Regions from separate parts of the Bradyrhizobium sp. 956_D2_N1_4 genome, predicted to be linked through region 2. Evidence: predicted binding sites of a transcription regulator. Region 2 holds the regulator's gene; each other region holds the start of a gene.

Region 1 (4,490 bases), 5.5 Mb from region 2:
GAAGTAGGAGAGGTCGGTGTAGATGCGTGCGGTGACGGGGTGATAATTGCCGGTGCCGGTGTGGACGTAAGTGGTGAGGCCGCCGCCCTCGCGGCGCACCACCATCGAGAGCTTCGCGTGCGTCTTCAGTTCGAGGAAGCCGTAGACGACCTGCACGCCGGCGCGTTCGAGGTCGCGGGCCCAGCGGATGTTGGCCTCCTCGTCGAAGCGCGCCTTCAATTCGATCAGCGCGGTGACGGACTTGCCGGCTTCGGCGGCTTCCGCCAGCGTGCGCACAATCGGGGAGTTGTTGGAGGTGCGGTAGAGCGTCTGCTTGATCGCGACGACATCGGGATCGCGGGCGGCCTGCTGCAGGAACTGCACCACCACGTCGAAGGATTCGTAGGGATGATGGACGACGAGGTCCTTCTGCCGGATCGCGGCAAAGATGTCGCCGCCATGCTCGCGCACGCGCTCGGGATGGCGCGGTACGTAAGGGGTGAATTCGAGATCGGGCCGGTCGAGGCGGGTGAGCTGCGAGAGCTCGTTCATGGCGAGCACGCCGTCGACCAGGAAGACCTCGTCGTCGGCGGCCGACAGCGCATGCTGCACGAAGCTGCGCAGCTCCTCCGGCATCTTGCCGTCGATCTCGAGCCGGATCACGGACCCGCGGCGGCGGCGCTTCAGAGCGGTCTCGAACAGGCGGACGAGGTCTTCGGCCTCTTCCTCGATTTCGAGCTCGGAGTCGCGGATGATGCGGAAGGCGCCCTGGCCGTGGAGATTGTAGCCGGGGAACAGGCGGTTGATGAACAGCCCGGTCGCCTGCTCGAGCGAGATCAGCCGCACGACCTTGCCCTCGGCCGGCAACCGGATGAAGCGGTCGATCTTGCCGGGCATACGAATCAGCGCGTTCATCTGCTTGCCGTCGGCGGCGCGCGTGAGCTGGAGCGCGATGGTGAAGCCGAGGCTCGGAATGAACGGGAAGGGGTGAGCCGGGTCGATCGCGAGCGGGGTCAACAGCGGAAACACGTTGTTGAGGAAGTAGTCCTCGACCCAGGTTCGTTCCGCCTTGGTGACGTCCTTGCCGTCGACCAGCACGATGCCGACGTCGGCCAGCGTGCCGCGCAGGTCGCGCCAGATCGCCTGCTGGTCAGAGGCAAGCTGCGAGACGGTGCGGTTGATCAGCGCGAGCTGCTCGGACGGCGTCAGGCCGTCGGGGCTGCGCTCGGCGATGCCCTCGCGGATCTGGGCCTTGATGCCGGCGACGCGGACCATGAAGAATTCGTCGAGGTTATTCGCTGAAATCGACAAGAAACGCACCCGCTCCAGCATGGGGTGGCTGGGATTGACCGCTTCCTCGAGGACGCGGCGGTTGAAGTGCAGCCAGGAGAGCTCGCGATTGATGAAGCGCTCGGGACTTGAGGCAATCGCCGGCAGGCCCTCGGTCTCCGGGGCTTTTTCTTTAATTTCAACAGCTTGCGCAGAGTCCATCAGAAGTCGATCCATCCAGTTCGCCTCAATTTGCGACTTATGCGCAAAACCGGCGGGAGCATGTGTTAGTCCGATGACGTTTCGATGACATTGATGTTCCGCCGCTGCGCCGCGTCAAGCGGCCTTGGAGCCAAGGCGGAAGGGTCAGGCGTCCCGAAGCAGCTCGGCGGCCAGCGCCCGCGTGACGGGGCGACCGAGGCGCAGGGCCTCGCTGTCGAGCAGCTGCACGGCCTCCCGCGCGGCCGCCGAGGACCGCTCCAGGCGGGTAGCGAGGTAGCTGACCACGCTCTCATCCACGGTGAGCTGGCGGTCGGCGCAGAACTTGACGATCAGGCCGCGGAAGAGCTGGTCGTCGGGCGGCAGCAGCGAGATCACAGGCACCGCGCGCAGCCGCGAGCGCAGGTCGCGCAGCTCGATCTCGATCGACGCCGGTACCTCGCGGCCGGTGAAGAGCAGGTAGGCCCCATCCTCGCGCGCGAGGTTCATCAGATGAAACAGGGCCCGCTCGTCGAACTGTTTTGCCCTGAGATCCTCGACCACCAGCGCGCCGGTGGCGAGCGCGCCCGGGACGTTTTCGGCGGTCAACCCATTGGCTGTGGTCGAGCGGGCGCCGGAAGCCTCGGCCCAGATCGCGGCGAGATGGCTCTTGCCGCTTCCTTCCGGGCCGGCCAGCCACATGATCCGGTTCGGCCATTCAGGCCAGGCATCGATGAGGGCAAGACCGGCTTCGTTGGCGGGGCCTTCGAGAAAATTGTCCCGGCTGAGGCTTTCCGCGTGCGGAAGCGAGAATGCCAATTGTCGGGGATGAACGCGGCCTGCCACGCTTGCTGTGCTCCGTGCCGGCGCGCCGGCTTCGTTTGAAGAGATTCGACGTCATCGAGCGGGAGTTGGCCTTTTGCGGGGCCGCATCCCGGCTCATTTGGCCTCGATCGTGCTACTTGGCCTCGATCGTGCTCATGTGCCGCAGCCACTCGACGAGATAGAGCGACACGGAAGAGAGCGTGAAGACCGTGACGAGGCCCATCAGGATCATATCATAGGGCGCCGGTTTGAAGCCGAAAGCGAGGGAGGCCAGCACCAGCGCCGCGTAGGCCACCTGGGCGGCGGTGTTGAGCTTCGACACCTTCGACGGCTTCATCTCGACCGGCTTGTCGAACAGCCAGGACACGATCACGGCGGCGACGATCATGATGTCGCGCGACACCACCAGGATCACGATCCAGCGCGGGATGTCGCCCCAGATCCCCAGTGCCAGATAGATCGAGACCAGCAGCGCCTTGTCCGCGAGCGGATCGAGCAGGGCGCCGAGCTCGCTCGTCATGTTGAAGCGCTTGGCGAGGAAGCCGTCGACCGCGTCGCTCACGCCGGCAATGAGGAAGACGGCGAACGCAACCTCCATTTGGCTCGACACGATGGCCCAGACGATGATTGGGACCAGCATGATGCGGCCCAGGGTAATGATATTCGGAATACTCACGCGGCGCTTCCTGGCACCCGGCCTGATCTCGAATCCGGCCCGTTTGAAGGCTGAACCGGTTGATATCTACATAGTATAGGGCGGGGCGCCACGCTTGCCATTGCGCGTCCCCGGAATTCGACGTAACCAGCCGCAAACCCACTGGAAATCGGGCATGACCGACCGCAAAAACGGCCTCACTTACGCCGATTCAGGCGTCGATATCGACGCGGGCAACCGCCTGGTCGATCTGATCAAGCCGATGGTGCGCGCCACCGCGCGGCCAGGCGCCGACGCCGAGATAGGCGGATTCGGCGGCCTGTTCGACCTCAAGGCGGCCGGTTTCAAGGACCCCGTCCTGGTTGCCGCCACCGACGGGGTCGGCACCAAGGTCAAGATCGCGATCGAGACCGGCCTGCATGGCGGGATCGGCATCGACCTCGTCGCCATGAGCGTCAACGACCTCGTGGTGCAGGGCGCCGAGCCGTTGTTCTTCCTCGACTATTTCGCCTGCGGCAAGCTCGACCCGGAGGCGACCGCCTCGATCGTCGCCGGTGTCGCCGAAGGCTGCCGCGAATCCGGCTGCGCCCTGATCGGGGGCGAGACCGCCGAGATGCCCGGCCTCTACAAGGACGGCGACTACGACCTCGGCGGCTTTGCCGTCGGCGCCGCCGAGCGCGGTACCTTGTTGCCGCGGAAGGACATCGCCGCGGGCGATGCAGTGATCGGCCTTGCCTCGTCTGGCGTGCACTCCAACGGCTTCTCGCTGGTGCGCAAGATCGTCGAGCAGTCCGGCCTCAGCTTCGAGGCGCCGGCCCCGTTCGCGCCGGTCATGACGCTCGGCGGCGCGCTGCTGACGCCGACGCGGCTCTACGTCAAATCCTGCCTGCGTGCGATCCGCGAGACCGGCGCGGTGAAGGGGCTTGCCCACATCACCGGCGGCGGTTTCACCGACAACATTCCGCGCGTCCTGCCGAAAGATCTCGGCGTCGGCATCGATCTGGCGCGCCTGCCGCTGCTGCCGGTGTTCAAATGGCTGGCTGCCCAAGCCGGCATCGCCGAGCTCGAGATGCTGCGCACCTTCAACTGCGGCATCGGCATGATCGCGATCGTCGAGCCCGACAAGGTCGATCAGGTCGTGCAGGTCTTCAGCGATGCCGGTGAGACGGTGGCGCAGCTCGGTACCGTGATTCCGGTCGAGGGCGAGCACCGCGTCGTCTATAACGGCCACCTCGACCTGGCACAGTGATGACTGGCACCGTGATGACTGGCGCTGTGATGAAGCGCCGCGTCGCCATCCTGATCTCCGGCCGCGGCTCCAACATGTCCGCGCTGATCAGGGCCGCTGCTGCACCGGATTTTCCGGCGGAAATCTCGCTCGTCATCTCGAACAAGGCCGACGCTCTAGGGCTCGAACGCGCCAAGGCGAGCGGCGTGAACACGCTGGTGATCGAGAGCAAACCGTTCGGCAAGGACCGGGCCGGCTTCGAAAAGCTGCTGCAGGCCGCGCTCGACCAGCACGGCATCGAGCTGATCTGTCTCGGTGGCTTCATGCGCCTGTTCA
Region 2 (4,490 bases):
GTGACCTTCATCATCGGCAACTCGTTCCGCATCTCGTCGTCGATCTTCGCCCCGGGCACCACGATCTCGGCGGCGATCGCATCGGAGTTCGCCGAGAGCGACGGCCTGCACCAGTCCGGCCTGATCCTGCTCGGCCTGCTGCTGTTCGTGCTGACATTCTTCGTGCTCGCGGCTGCACGGTTGATGCTGATGCGTCTTGAAAAGAAGGCGGGGAAGTAACATGAACCCGATCTACGCACGCCGCCGCCGCATGGACATCGTCATCCGTGTGCTCTGCCTGGCTGCCGCTGCCTTCGGCGTCACATGGCTCGCGCTGATCCTGATGACGCTGCTCTACAACGGCATTGCCGGCCTGAACCTGGAGCTCTTCGTTGCGGACACGCCGCCTCCGGGCTCGACCGAGGGCGGCCTGCGCAACGCCATCGTGGGTTCGATCATCATGACCGTGCTCGGCGTCGGCATCGGCGCGCCGCTCGGTCTGTTCGCCGGCACCTATCTCGCCGAGTACGGCCGCAACGACCGCCTGACCTCGGTGATCCGCTTCATCAACGACATCCTGCTCTCGGCGCCCTCGATCATCATCGGCCTGTTCATCTATGGTGCGGTGGTGGTGCCGATGCGCGGCTTCTCGGCGATTGCCGGCTGCCTCGCGCTTGCGGTGATCGTCATCCCAGTGGTGCTGCGCACGACCGAGGACATGCTGCTGCTGGTGCCGAACGCACTGCGTGAGGCGGCCTCGGCGCTCGGCCTGCCGCGCTCGCTGGTGATCAAGCGCATCGCCTATCGCGCGGCGCGCTCGGGCCTCATCACCGGCGTGATGCTGGCCACCGCCCGCGTCGCCGGCGAGACCGCGCCGCTGCTCTTCACCGCGCTGTCGAACCAGTTCTTCAGCCTGGGTCTGAACAAGACGATGGCGAACCTGCCGGTCACCATCAACAATTTCGTGCAGAGCCCCTACGCCTACTGGAAGCAGCTCGCCTGGAGCGGCGCGCTGCTCATCACCCTGACCGTTCTTGCCCTGAATATTGGCGCGCGCATTCTGAGCGCCGAGAGGACCGCAAAATGAGTGATCTTTCCGTATCGATGAGCGCGGCCGGTGGTTTGCCGCAGGCGCCGGTGCTGCCCGAAGCTCCGGCCAAGGTGACGGTGCGCAACCTCAATTTCTATTACGGCGAGCACCACGCGCTGAAGAACATCAATCTGGCGCTCGGCACCAACCGCGTCACGGCGTTCATCGGCCCGTCGGGCTGCGGCAAGTCGACCCTGCTGCGCATCTTCAATCGGATGTACGACCTCTATCCGGGCCAGCGCGTCACCGGTCAGCTCATGCTCGACCAGACCAACGTCCTCGACCCCAAGCTGGACCTCAATCTGCTGCGCGCCCGCGTCGGCATGGTGTTCCAGAAGCCGACGCCGTTCCCGATGACGATCTACGAGAACATCGCCTTCGGCATCCGCCTTTACGAGAAGATCTCGAAGTCCGAGATGGACGACCGCGTCGAGAAGGCGCTGCGCGGCGGCGCGCTGTGGAACGAGGTCAAGGACAAGCTCAACGCCTCCGGCCTGTCGCTCTCCGGCGGCCAGCAGCAGCGCCTCTGCATCGCCCGCACGGTCGCGGTGCGGCCCGAGGTGATCTTGTTCGACGAGCCCTGCTCGGCGCTCGACCCGATCTCGACCGCCAAGGTCGAGGAGCTGATCCAGGAGCTGTCCGAGAACTACACGATCGCGATCGTCACCCACAACATGCAGCAGGCGGCGCGCGTCTCCGACAAGACCGCCTTCATGTATCTCGGCGAGCTGATCGAGTTCGACGACACCAGCAAGATCTTCACGTCGCCGACCGACCGGCGCACGCAGGATTACATCACCGGCCGGTTCGGCTGAGGAGACGGAACATGGGTTCTGAACATACCGCAAAGGCCTTCGACACCGACCTCCAGGAGCTCACGCGCCTGGTCGCCGAGATGGGCGGCATCGCCGAGCGCATGATCGTCGATTCCGTCGACGCGCTGATCCGCCGCGACGTCGCGCTCGGCCAGCGCGTCGTGACCATCGACGCCGAGCTCGACGCGCTCCAGAAGAAGATCGAGGAGCGCGCCGTTCTCACCATCGCGCGCCGCCAGCCGATGGCGGTGGATCTGCGCGAGATCGTCGGCGCCATGCGCGTCGCGACCGATCTCGAGCGGATCGGCGACCTCGCCAAGAACATGGGCAAGCGCGTCGCGGCGCTGGAGACGGATTTCCATCCGCTCAAGCTGTTCCGCGGCCTGGAGCACATGACCGACCTCGTGCAGCAGCAGGTCAAGTCGGTGCTGGACGCCTATGCCGCGCACGATCTGCCGGCGGCGATGGCGGTGTGGAAGGGCGACGAGGAAGTCGACGCCATCTGCACCTCGCTGTTCCGCGAGCTCCTCACCTACATGATGGAGGATCCGCGCAACATCTCGTTCTGCATCCATCTGATGTTCTGCGCCAAGAACATCGAGCGCATCGGTGACCACGCCACCAACATCGCCGAGACCGTGTTCTACATGATCGAGGGCCAGGCGATCACCGACAAGCGGCCGAAGGGCGACATGACGACCTTCGCCACGACGGTCCCGAACACTTAAGGAGCGACGAACACCATGGGCGCACGCATTATGGTGGTTGAGGACGAGGAAGCTCTCACCGAGCTTCTCCGCTACAACCTCGAAGGCGACGGCTATGACGTCGAGACGGTGATGCGCGGCGACGATGCCGACACCCGCCTCAAGGAGCATATCCCCGATTTGATCGTGCTCGACTGGATGCTGCCGGGCCTCTCCGGCATCGAGCTGTGCCGGCGGCTGCGCACCCGGCCCGAGACCAAGCAGCTCCCGATCATCATGCTCACCGCGCGTGGTGAGGAGAGCGAGCGGGTGCGGGGTCTTGCGACCGGCGCCGACGACTACATCGTCAAGCCGTTCTCGGTGCCGGAGCTGCTGGCACGCGTGAAGGGCCTGCTCAGGCGCGCCAGCCCGGAGCGGCTCGCCACCGTGCTCGCCTATGGCGACATCGAGCTCGACCGCGACAAGCGCCGCGTGGCACGCTCGGGCCGGCCGATCGATCTCGGCCCGACCGAATATCGCCTGCTGGAGTTCTTCCTGGAGCATCCCGGCCGCGTGTTCTCGCGCGAGCAGCTGCTCGACAGCGTCTGGGGCCGTGACATCTACATCGACGAGCGCACCGTCGACGTCCATATCGGCCGTCTGCGCAAGCTGCTCAATCTCGGCCGCGAGCAGGACCCGATCCGCACCGTCCGCGGCGCGGGCTACGCACTGGACGATCGCTTTGCGAAGGCGGAGCAGGCGTAGCTCGGTGAGCTGCGGCCACACTCTCGGTGTCGTCCCGGACAAGCGTAAGCGCGGGTCCGGGACACCCACCGCGAGTGATTATTGTGCCAAAAGGTAACTCCGAGTCCCCGTAGCCACATCTTGCGGTGGTTAAGGGTCCCGGATCTGCGTGCGCTTGAGGCGCGCTTGTCCGGAACGACATCGGATTTGTTGAGCCGCCATCGTGTGACGGCTCCTTTCTGAGCTCAGAACGACTTCAGCGCGGACCTGGCTTCGCCGGCGCGCGCCGGCGATCGGCCGCGGGCTGATACGCCACGCGCGAGTGCTGGGCGCAGTAGGGCAGGCCGGAGAGCGCCTTGCCGCCGCAGAAGAAGAAATCCGGGCTCGAGGGATCGCCGACCGGCCAGTGGCAGGTGGCCTCGTTCAGCTCCAGCAGCGACAGCCGCTGGCTCATCGGCACGACGTTGTCGTAGGTGACCGGTTCGGCCTCGACCTCGACTTCGAAGGCCTGCGCCAGCGCGGTGTTGCCGCGTGCGATCGGGCGGGTCACCCGCATCATGTGCTGGGCGGGGCGCGCCTTGCGCGGCCGCGGCGCTGCCGATGAAGGGCTCTTGGCGCGGCCCGACAGGCCGAGCCGGTGCACTTTGCCGATCACGGCATTGCGGGTCACATTGCCGAGTTCAGCGGCGATCTGGCTGGCCGAAAGTCCGGCCTCCCAGAGCTTTTTCAGCTGCTCGACGCGATCATCCGACCAGGTCAAAACGGTCATTGCACCCTTTCCTTCGCCGGCGCCTGCCATCCTGGCGGCCGCACGGCGAATGCCTAAGCTTCGAAAAACCCGTGCCGCCAGAATCCCTTAAGGCTCGCCGGGCGCACCAGATGCGCCCGAACGCTTACGCCGGTACATGAGGACTTAGAGGATCAGAACTGCTGCACGAGATGTCGTATCTGACAAGCCAAACGCTACAATATGGCGTGACTCACGCGCAAGAGTCCGCCGACTCGCTTCCACATGTTCCGTGGCGGAAATACGCAAAATCGCCACCGCAAGACTACGGATTTTGCGTTTCGCGAGGCTTTCCGGGCGGCATTGACACCGGTTTCACCAGGCATAAGATAGTCACACGTGCCGCCCTTAAAAGGCGGCACGTTTCGTTTTCCGGGCCGGTCAATGGT
Region 3 (4,490 bases), 5.7 Mb from region 2:
CCGTGGCAGAGCAGCGCCGTGATCTTCTTCCGTTCGTGGAAATATCGCAGAATCTTGCCGAGCTCGGGATCCTGCATGAGGTCGACGACCGGGCCCTGCCCGCCGGGGACAAAAACGGCGGCGTATTGATCCAGTCCTCCGTCCACGATCGCGCGCAACGTATGGACGTTGGTCATCGCCGGGGCCTTGTCGAAGAAGTCGCGTCCCCGCCGGTAGGCCTTCTCGTCGCCGTCAAAATGAGCCGCATGATCGGAGGCCGGATCGATGTACGGTTGCTTGCCGTTCGGCGTCGCCAGCACCACCTCGTAGCCGGCATCGATCACGGCCATCGCCGGCACGACGGTTTCATTGAGGTACTGGCCGGTCGGTCCGGTGCCGCCGCCCTGGATTTCGATACGGGTGGCATTGGAGCCGACAACGAGCACTTTTCCTTTGGACATGGTGTCTCCTGCGATTTGCTTGATCGTCTTGCGGTTAGAACTTCATAACAATCCGGCCGACGCGAACGGCAACCTGACGCGACGACCGTTCTGGCGTTTCAAGCAACGACTGGAGCAGATCGGGCGGAGCACGCCGCTTCGCTCCGCAAGCTCGCCCCGAAGGCTCCTGCGGAGGGAATAATCTGTCGCTGCCGAAGAAGTAAGCGGCTTCGCTGATAGCGCGCAAGCCAGCCTCCCAACGTCATTCCGCGCGCAATTTAGGGGATGCGGCGCAGTCTGACCATGTGGCGCGATCGGCCTTGAGCGGATGCATCGTGCGATTTTGCAATGATGCCATCATGCTCCTGTTTTGCCCGACGAGTCAAGTTTACTTCGGTAAAACGTAAGTCATTGATCCGCCACGCGCCGGCTACTGTGCATGGGGTTGTTTTCGCAGTTTTTGTTTGGAGCAGCCCGCGCGGGGTGCTTTACGCGCTCTCCGTCTCCCGGTGCACGTCGTGCACCACGAGGCCCATGCCTTCGTCCGGCATCTTGATCCAGTCGCGGCGCTTCAGCGTGCGCTTGGTGTCCTCGTAGCCGCTCGTCCAGTGCTCGCGCATCGAGGTGCCCGAGAACTCATGGTCCTTGGCGTCGCCCTCATAGGCCTTCTGCTGGTAGATCAGGTGCAGGATCGCGATCTCCGGCATGCGGCGCAGGCTCGACTTGAGGCTACGATCCTCGTCGGAGAGTTGCTCGTCCGGGACTTTCGCCAGCGCCTTGTAGAGCAGAACCTTGAGGTTGTGGGTGCGGCGGTAGACATCGGTGTTGTGGCGCGTGCGCGAGGAATACATGATGTCCTTGTGGCGGGCCATCACGTCCTGGATTGAGCGCGGCAGCACGCCCCGCGCGCTGAACAGGTCGACCTGGAACACCAGCGAGTTGAGCGCGTCCTCCTGGTCGAGCAGATGCTGGAGCGGCGTGTTGGAGACGATGCCGCCGTCCCAGAAATGATCGGTGCCGATCCGCACCATCGGCAGCGCCGGGGGCAGGGCGCCGGAGGCCATGATGTGCTCCGGCTCGATCTCGTCATGGGAGTTGTCGAAATAGATGAAGTTGCCCGAGAGCACGTTGACCGCGCCGACCGCGAAACGGACCTTCTTCTCGTTGATGAGGTCGAAGTCGACGAGCTCCAGCAGGCTCTCCTTCAGCGGCATCGTGTCGTAATAGCTGGTTGCGGTGCGCGCGCCGACCGGGCTGAACCAGGGATTGACCTGGTGCGGGGTGAAGAAGCCGGGCTGGCCCATCGCCGACGCCATCCACGCACTGGTGAGATTGCGCCACTGGCGGAAGATGTCGCCGTCGGGCGTGTAATGCCAGATCTTGCGGTTGGTGATGCGCTCCCAGAAGATGCGCAGCGCCTCCAGCCGCTTCTCCGGCTTGTTGCCGGCGATGATGGCGGAATTGATTGCACCGATCGAGACACCGCAGACCCAGTCGGGCTCGATGCCGGCTTCGTGCAGCGCCTGGTAGACGCCGGCCTGGTAGGCGCCGAGCGCGCCGCCACCTTGCAGCACCAGCGCGACGCGGTCGCAGCGTTCGGGGCGCCAGCCCCGTGCGGGAGGCTGATGCGTCTGATGAGCCGGTTGCGACGTGCGGGCGTCCATGGGTGCCTCCTAGCGTGGACCAAACGATTGCGTCCGGCAGTGACGGCGTGATGACAATTTCAGCGCCGATGCATCGTCCGCATGCAGGCCGACCGCAGCGGGAATGGCGGGAGGTCGTGCGCCTGACGGAAATCCTTCACATCGCGGTCAATGACGGCGGCTAGCAATTTGGGTCCAGGCCTGACGCCGCCGGGCGGGCATCACACACAGGAGATCAGGATGCGCAGGGAAGACGTGCTGAGACTTCCGTCCATGCCGGCGGCGGGGCCGAGCTATCCGGCCGGGCCCTATCGCTTCGTCAACCGCGAATTCCTCGTCATCACCTACGAGACCGATCCGGAGCTGATCCGCGCCGGCCTGCCTGAGCCGCTGGAGCCGATCGACCAGCCGATCGTGCATTACGAATGGATCAAGATGCCGGACTCCTCAGGCTTCGGCAGCTACACCGAATCCGGCCTCGTCATCCCCGCGCGCCTCAACGGCGAGGAGGTCAATTTCGTCTCGCAGATGTATCTGGATGATGATCCGCCGATCGCGGCGGGTCGCGAGATCTGGGGCTTTCCCAAGAAGTACGCCCATCCGAAACTAGAAATCGTCAAGGACACGCTGACGGGCACGCTGGAATATGCCGGCCAGCTCGTCGCCATGGGCACGATGGGCTACAAGCACGAGAGCATGGCCGGCAACGGCGATCGCACCCGCGCGACGCTGTCGAAGACGCAGATCAATCTGAAGATGATCCCGGGCGTCGACGGCCGTCTCGAAGTCTGTCAGCTCGTCGCGATCAACCTCATCGACATCGTGCCGAAGGGCTCCTGGATGGGGCCCGGCCGGCTGCATCTGGTGCCGCACGTCAACGCGCCGGTCGCGGATTTCCCGGTTCGCCGCTGCCTGGGCGCGCACCACTACATCGCCGATCTCACGCTGCCGTTCGGCCGCGTCGTGCACGACTACGTCAAGGAGGCCGAGGCGATGGCCGCGACGGGGCTGGCCGCGGAGTAGGGCGGCCATCATCAAACTGTAACAAAGCCGTAATTGAGTACCCGTGAGAGGTCCGGAAGATGCCGTCAGCCATCTTCCGGAAACGGGGCATTTGTTGACGGTTGGGGTTGGCCATGGCTGAGCCGGCGAAGCTTGTCAGCGCGATATCGGATTCCGTGCCCGCCATTCCCGGCCTGGTCTGGGCGTTCCGGCTGCACGGCGATGGCAGCGCCGAGGCGCTGCCGATCGACCAGCCGATCGAGTTCAGCCACGACGGCCGGCTCTGGTTGCATTTCAACCTGACCGATGCGCGCGCACGGCCCTGGATCGCGGCGTCACAGCTGCCGCCGCTCGCGCGCGACCTCCTGCTGTCCAACGACACTTTCCAGCAGCTTCACGTCATCGACCATTGCGTCTACGGCGTCTTCTCCGATCTCGTGCGCGACATCGACAGCGCGACGGAGGAGACCGCGTTCCTGCGTTTCGCCATGACCGAGCATCTTCTCGTCAGCGGCCGGCATCAGGCGCTGTGCTCGGCCGATGCGACGCGCCGCGTGCTCGAAGGCGGCTACCGCGTCGACAACGTCGCCCATCTCCTGGAAAAGATCGTCGACGAGGTCGCCGACACGCTGGACCGGATGGCGGACAAGCTCGGCCAGGAGATCGACGACATCGAGGAACGGATTTTGGCCGACGACGCCAAGCCGGAGATGCGCCGCAATCTCGGCCGGCTGCGCCGGACCTGCGTCAGGTTGCATCGCCAGCTCACCGGCCTGCGCGTGCTGTTCCACCGGCTCGATCAGAAGAACACCGATCATCTCGCGCCGGCCTTACGCATTCACGCCGGCAAGCTGGCGCAGCGGCTGGACGGGCTCGATCACGACATCGTCGAGCTCCGCGAACGCAGCCGCCTGCTCGAGGAGGAGCTGCGCTTCAAGAACGAGGAGGAGAGCAACCACCACCTCCACACGCTCTCCATCGTGACCTCGCTGCTGCTGCCGCCGACCCTGATCACCGGCATCTTCGGCATGAACACCAAGGGCCTGCCGCTCACCGATGTCGAGAGCGGATTTCTCTGGGCGGCGCTGTTGATGGCCTCGTCGGTGGGGGCGGCCTATCTGTTCATGCGGCGCACGGGTATCTTCAGGTAGCGTACGCAGCCGGTATCAGCCGTGATCGGGACGTCCCACAGATTTCCGCTGCGAAATGCGGCCGCGATCGTGCTGGCCTCAACGGTGGCGAGCACCGGCGCGCTCGCCGGCGCCAAGGACGAAAGCGCGGCCGCATGGCTGGCGCCAAAATGGTTCAACGAATGGCATGACGGGCTCGCCAACAAGGGCCTGAATTTCGGCGCCACCTATATCGCCGACAACATCGCCAACGTCTCCGGCGGCGTGAAGCGTGGCGCCATCCATTTCGGGCGCCT

What was found. Region 2 encodes PhoB, which activates phosphate uptake and scavenging genes when phosphate is short. Its sites were predicted from a motif close to TGTCATNNANCTGTCAT; they were not measured.
Region 1: AB7535_RS12405 (RNA degradosome polyphosphate kinase) is a predicted target of PhoB. The motif match lies at 1,544-1,560, and genes of this name have one in related genera.
Region 3: AB7535_RS11385 (acetoacetate decarboxylase) is a predicted target of PhoB. The motif match lies at 2,123-2,139, and genes of this name have one in related genera.

The regions. Positions count from the first base shown of each region.
Region 1 covers NZ_CP197237.1:2,724,431-2,728,920, forward strand. Annotated here, with positions in the region: gene AB7535_RS12405 (RNA degradosome polyphosphate kinase) at 1-1,470, opposite strand, end outside; gene AB7535_RS12410 (chromosomal replication initiator DnaA) at 1,615-2,292, opposite strand; gene AB7535_RS12415 (CDP-alcohol phosphatidyltransferase family protein) at 2,405-2,947, opposite strand; gene purM (phosphoribosylformylglycinamidine cyclo-ligase) at 3,102-4,175, shown strand; gene purN (phosphoribosylglycinamide formyltransferase) at 4,205-4,490, shown strand, end outside.
Region 2 covers NZ_CP197237.1:8,210,137-8,214,626, forward strand. Annotated here, with positions in the region: gene pstC (phosphate ABC transporter permease subunit PstC) at 1-219, shown strand, start outside; gene pstA (phosphate ABC transporter permease PstA) at 221-1,066, shown strand; gene pstB (phosphate ABC transporter ATP-binding protein PstB) at 1,063-1,884, shown strand; gene phoU (phosphate signaling complex protein PhoU) at 1,896-2,612, shown strand; gene phoB (phosphate regulon transcriptional regulator PhoB) at 2,628-3,335, shown strand; gene AB7535_RS38675 (GcrA family cell cycle regulator) at 3,571-4,083, opposite strand.
Region 3 covers NZ_CP197237.1:2,520,814-2,525,303, forward strand. Annotated here, with positions in the region: gene AB7535_RS11375 (type 1 glutamine amidotransferase domain-containing protein) at 1-440, opposite strand, end outside; gene AB7535_RS11380 (patatin-like phospholipase family protein) at 908-2,083, opposite strand; gene AB7535_RS11385 (acetoacetate decarboxylase) at 2,303-3,085, shown strand; gene AB7535_RS11390 (transporter) at 3,199-4,215, shown strand; gene AB7535_RS11395 (carbohydrate porin) at 4,237-4,490, shown strand, end outside.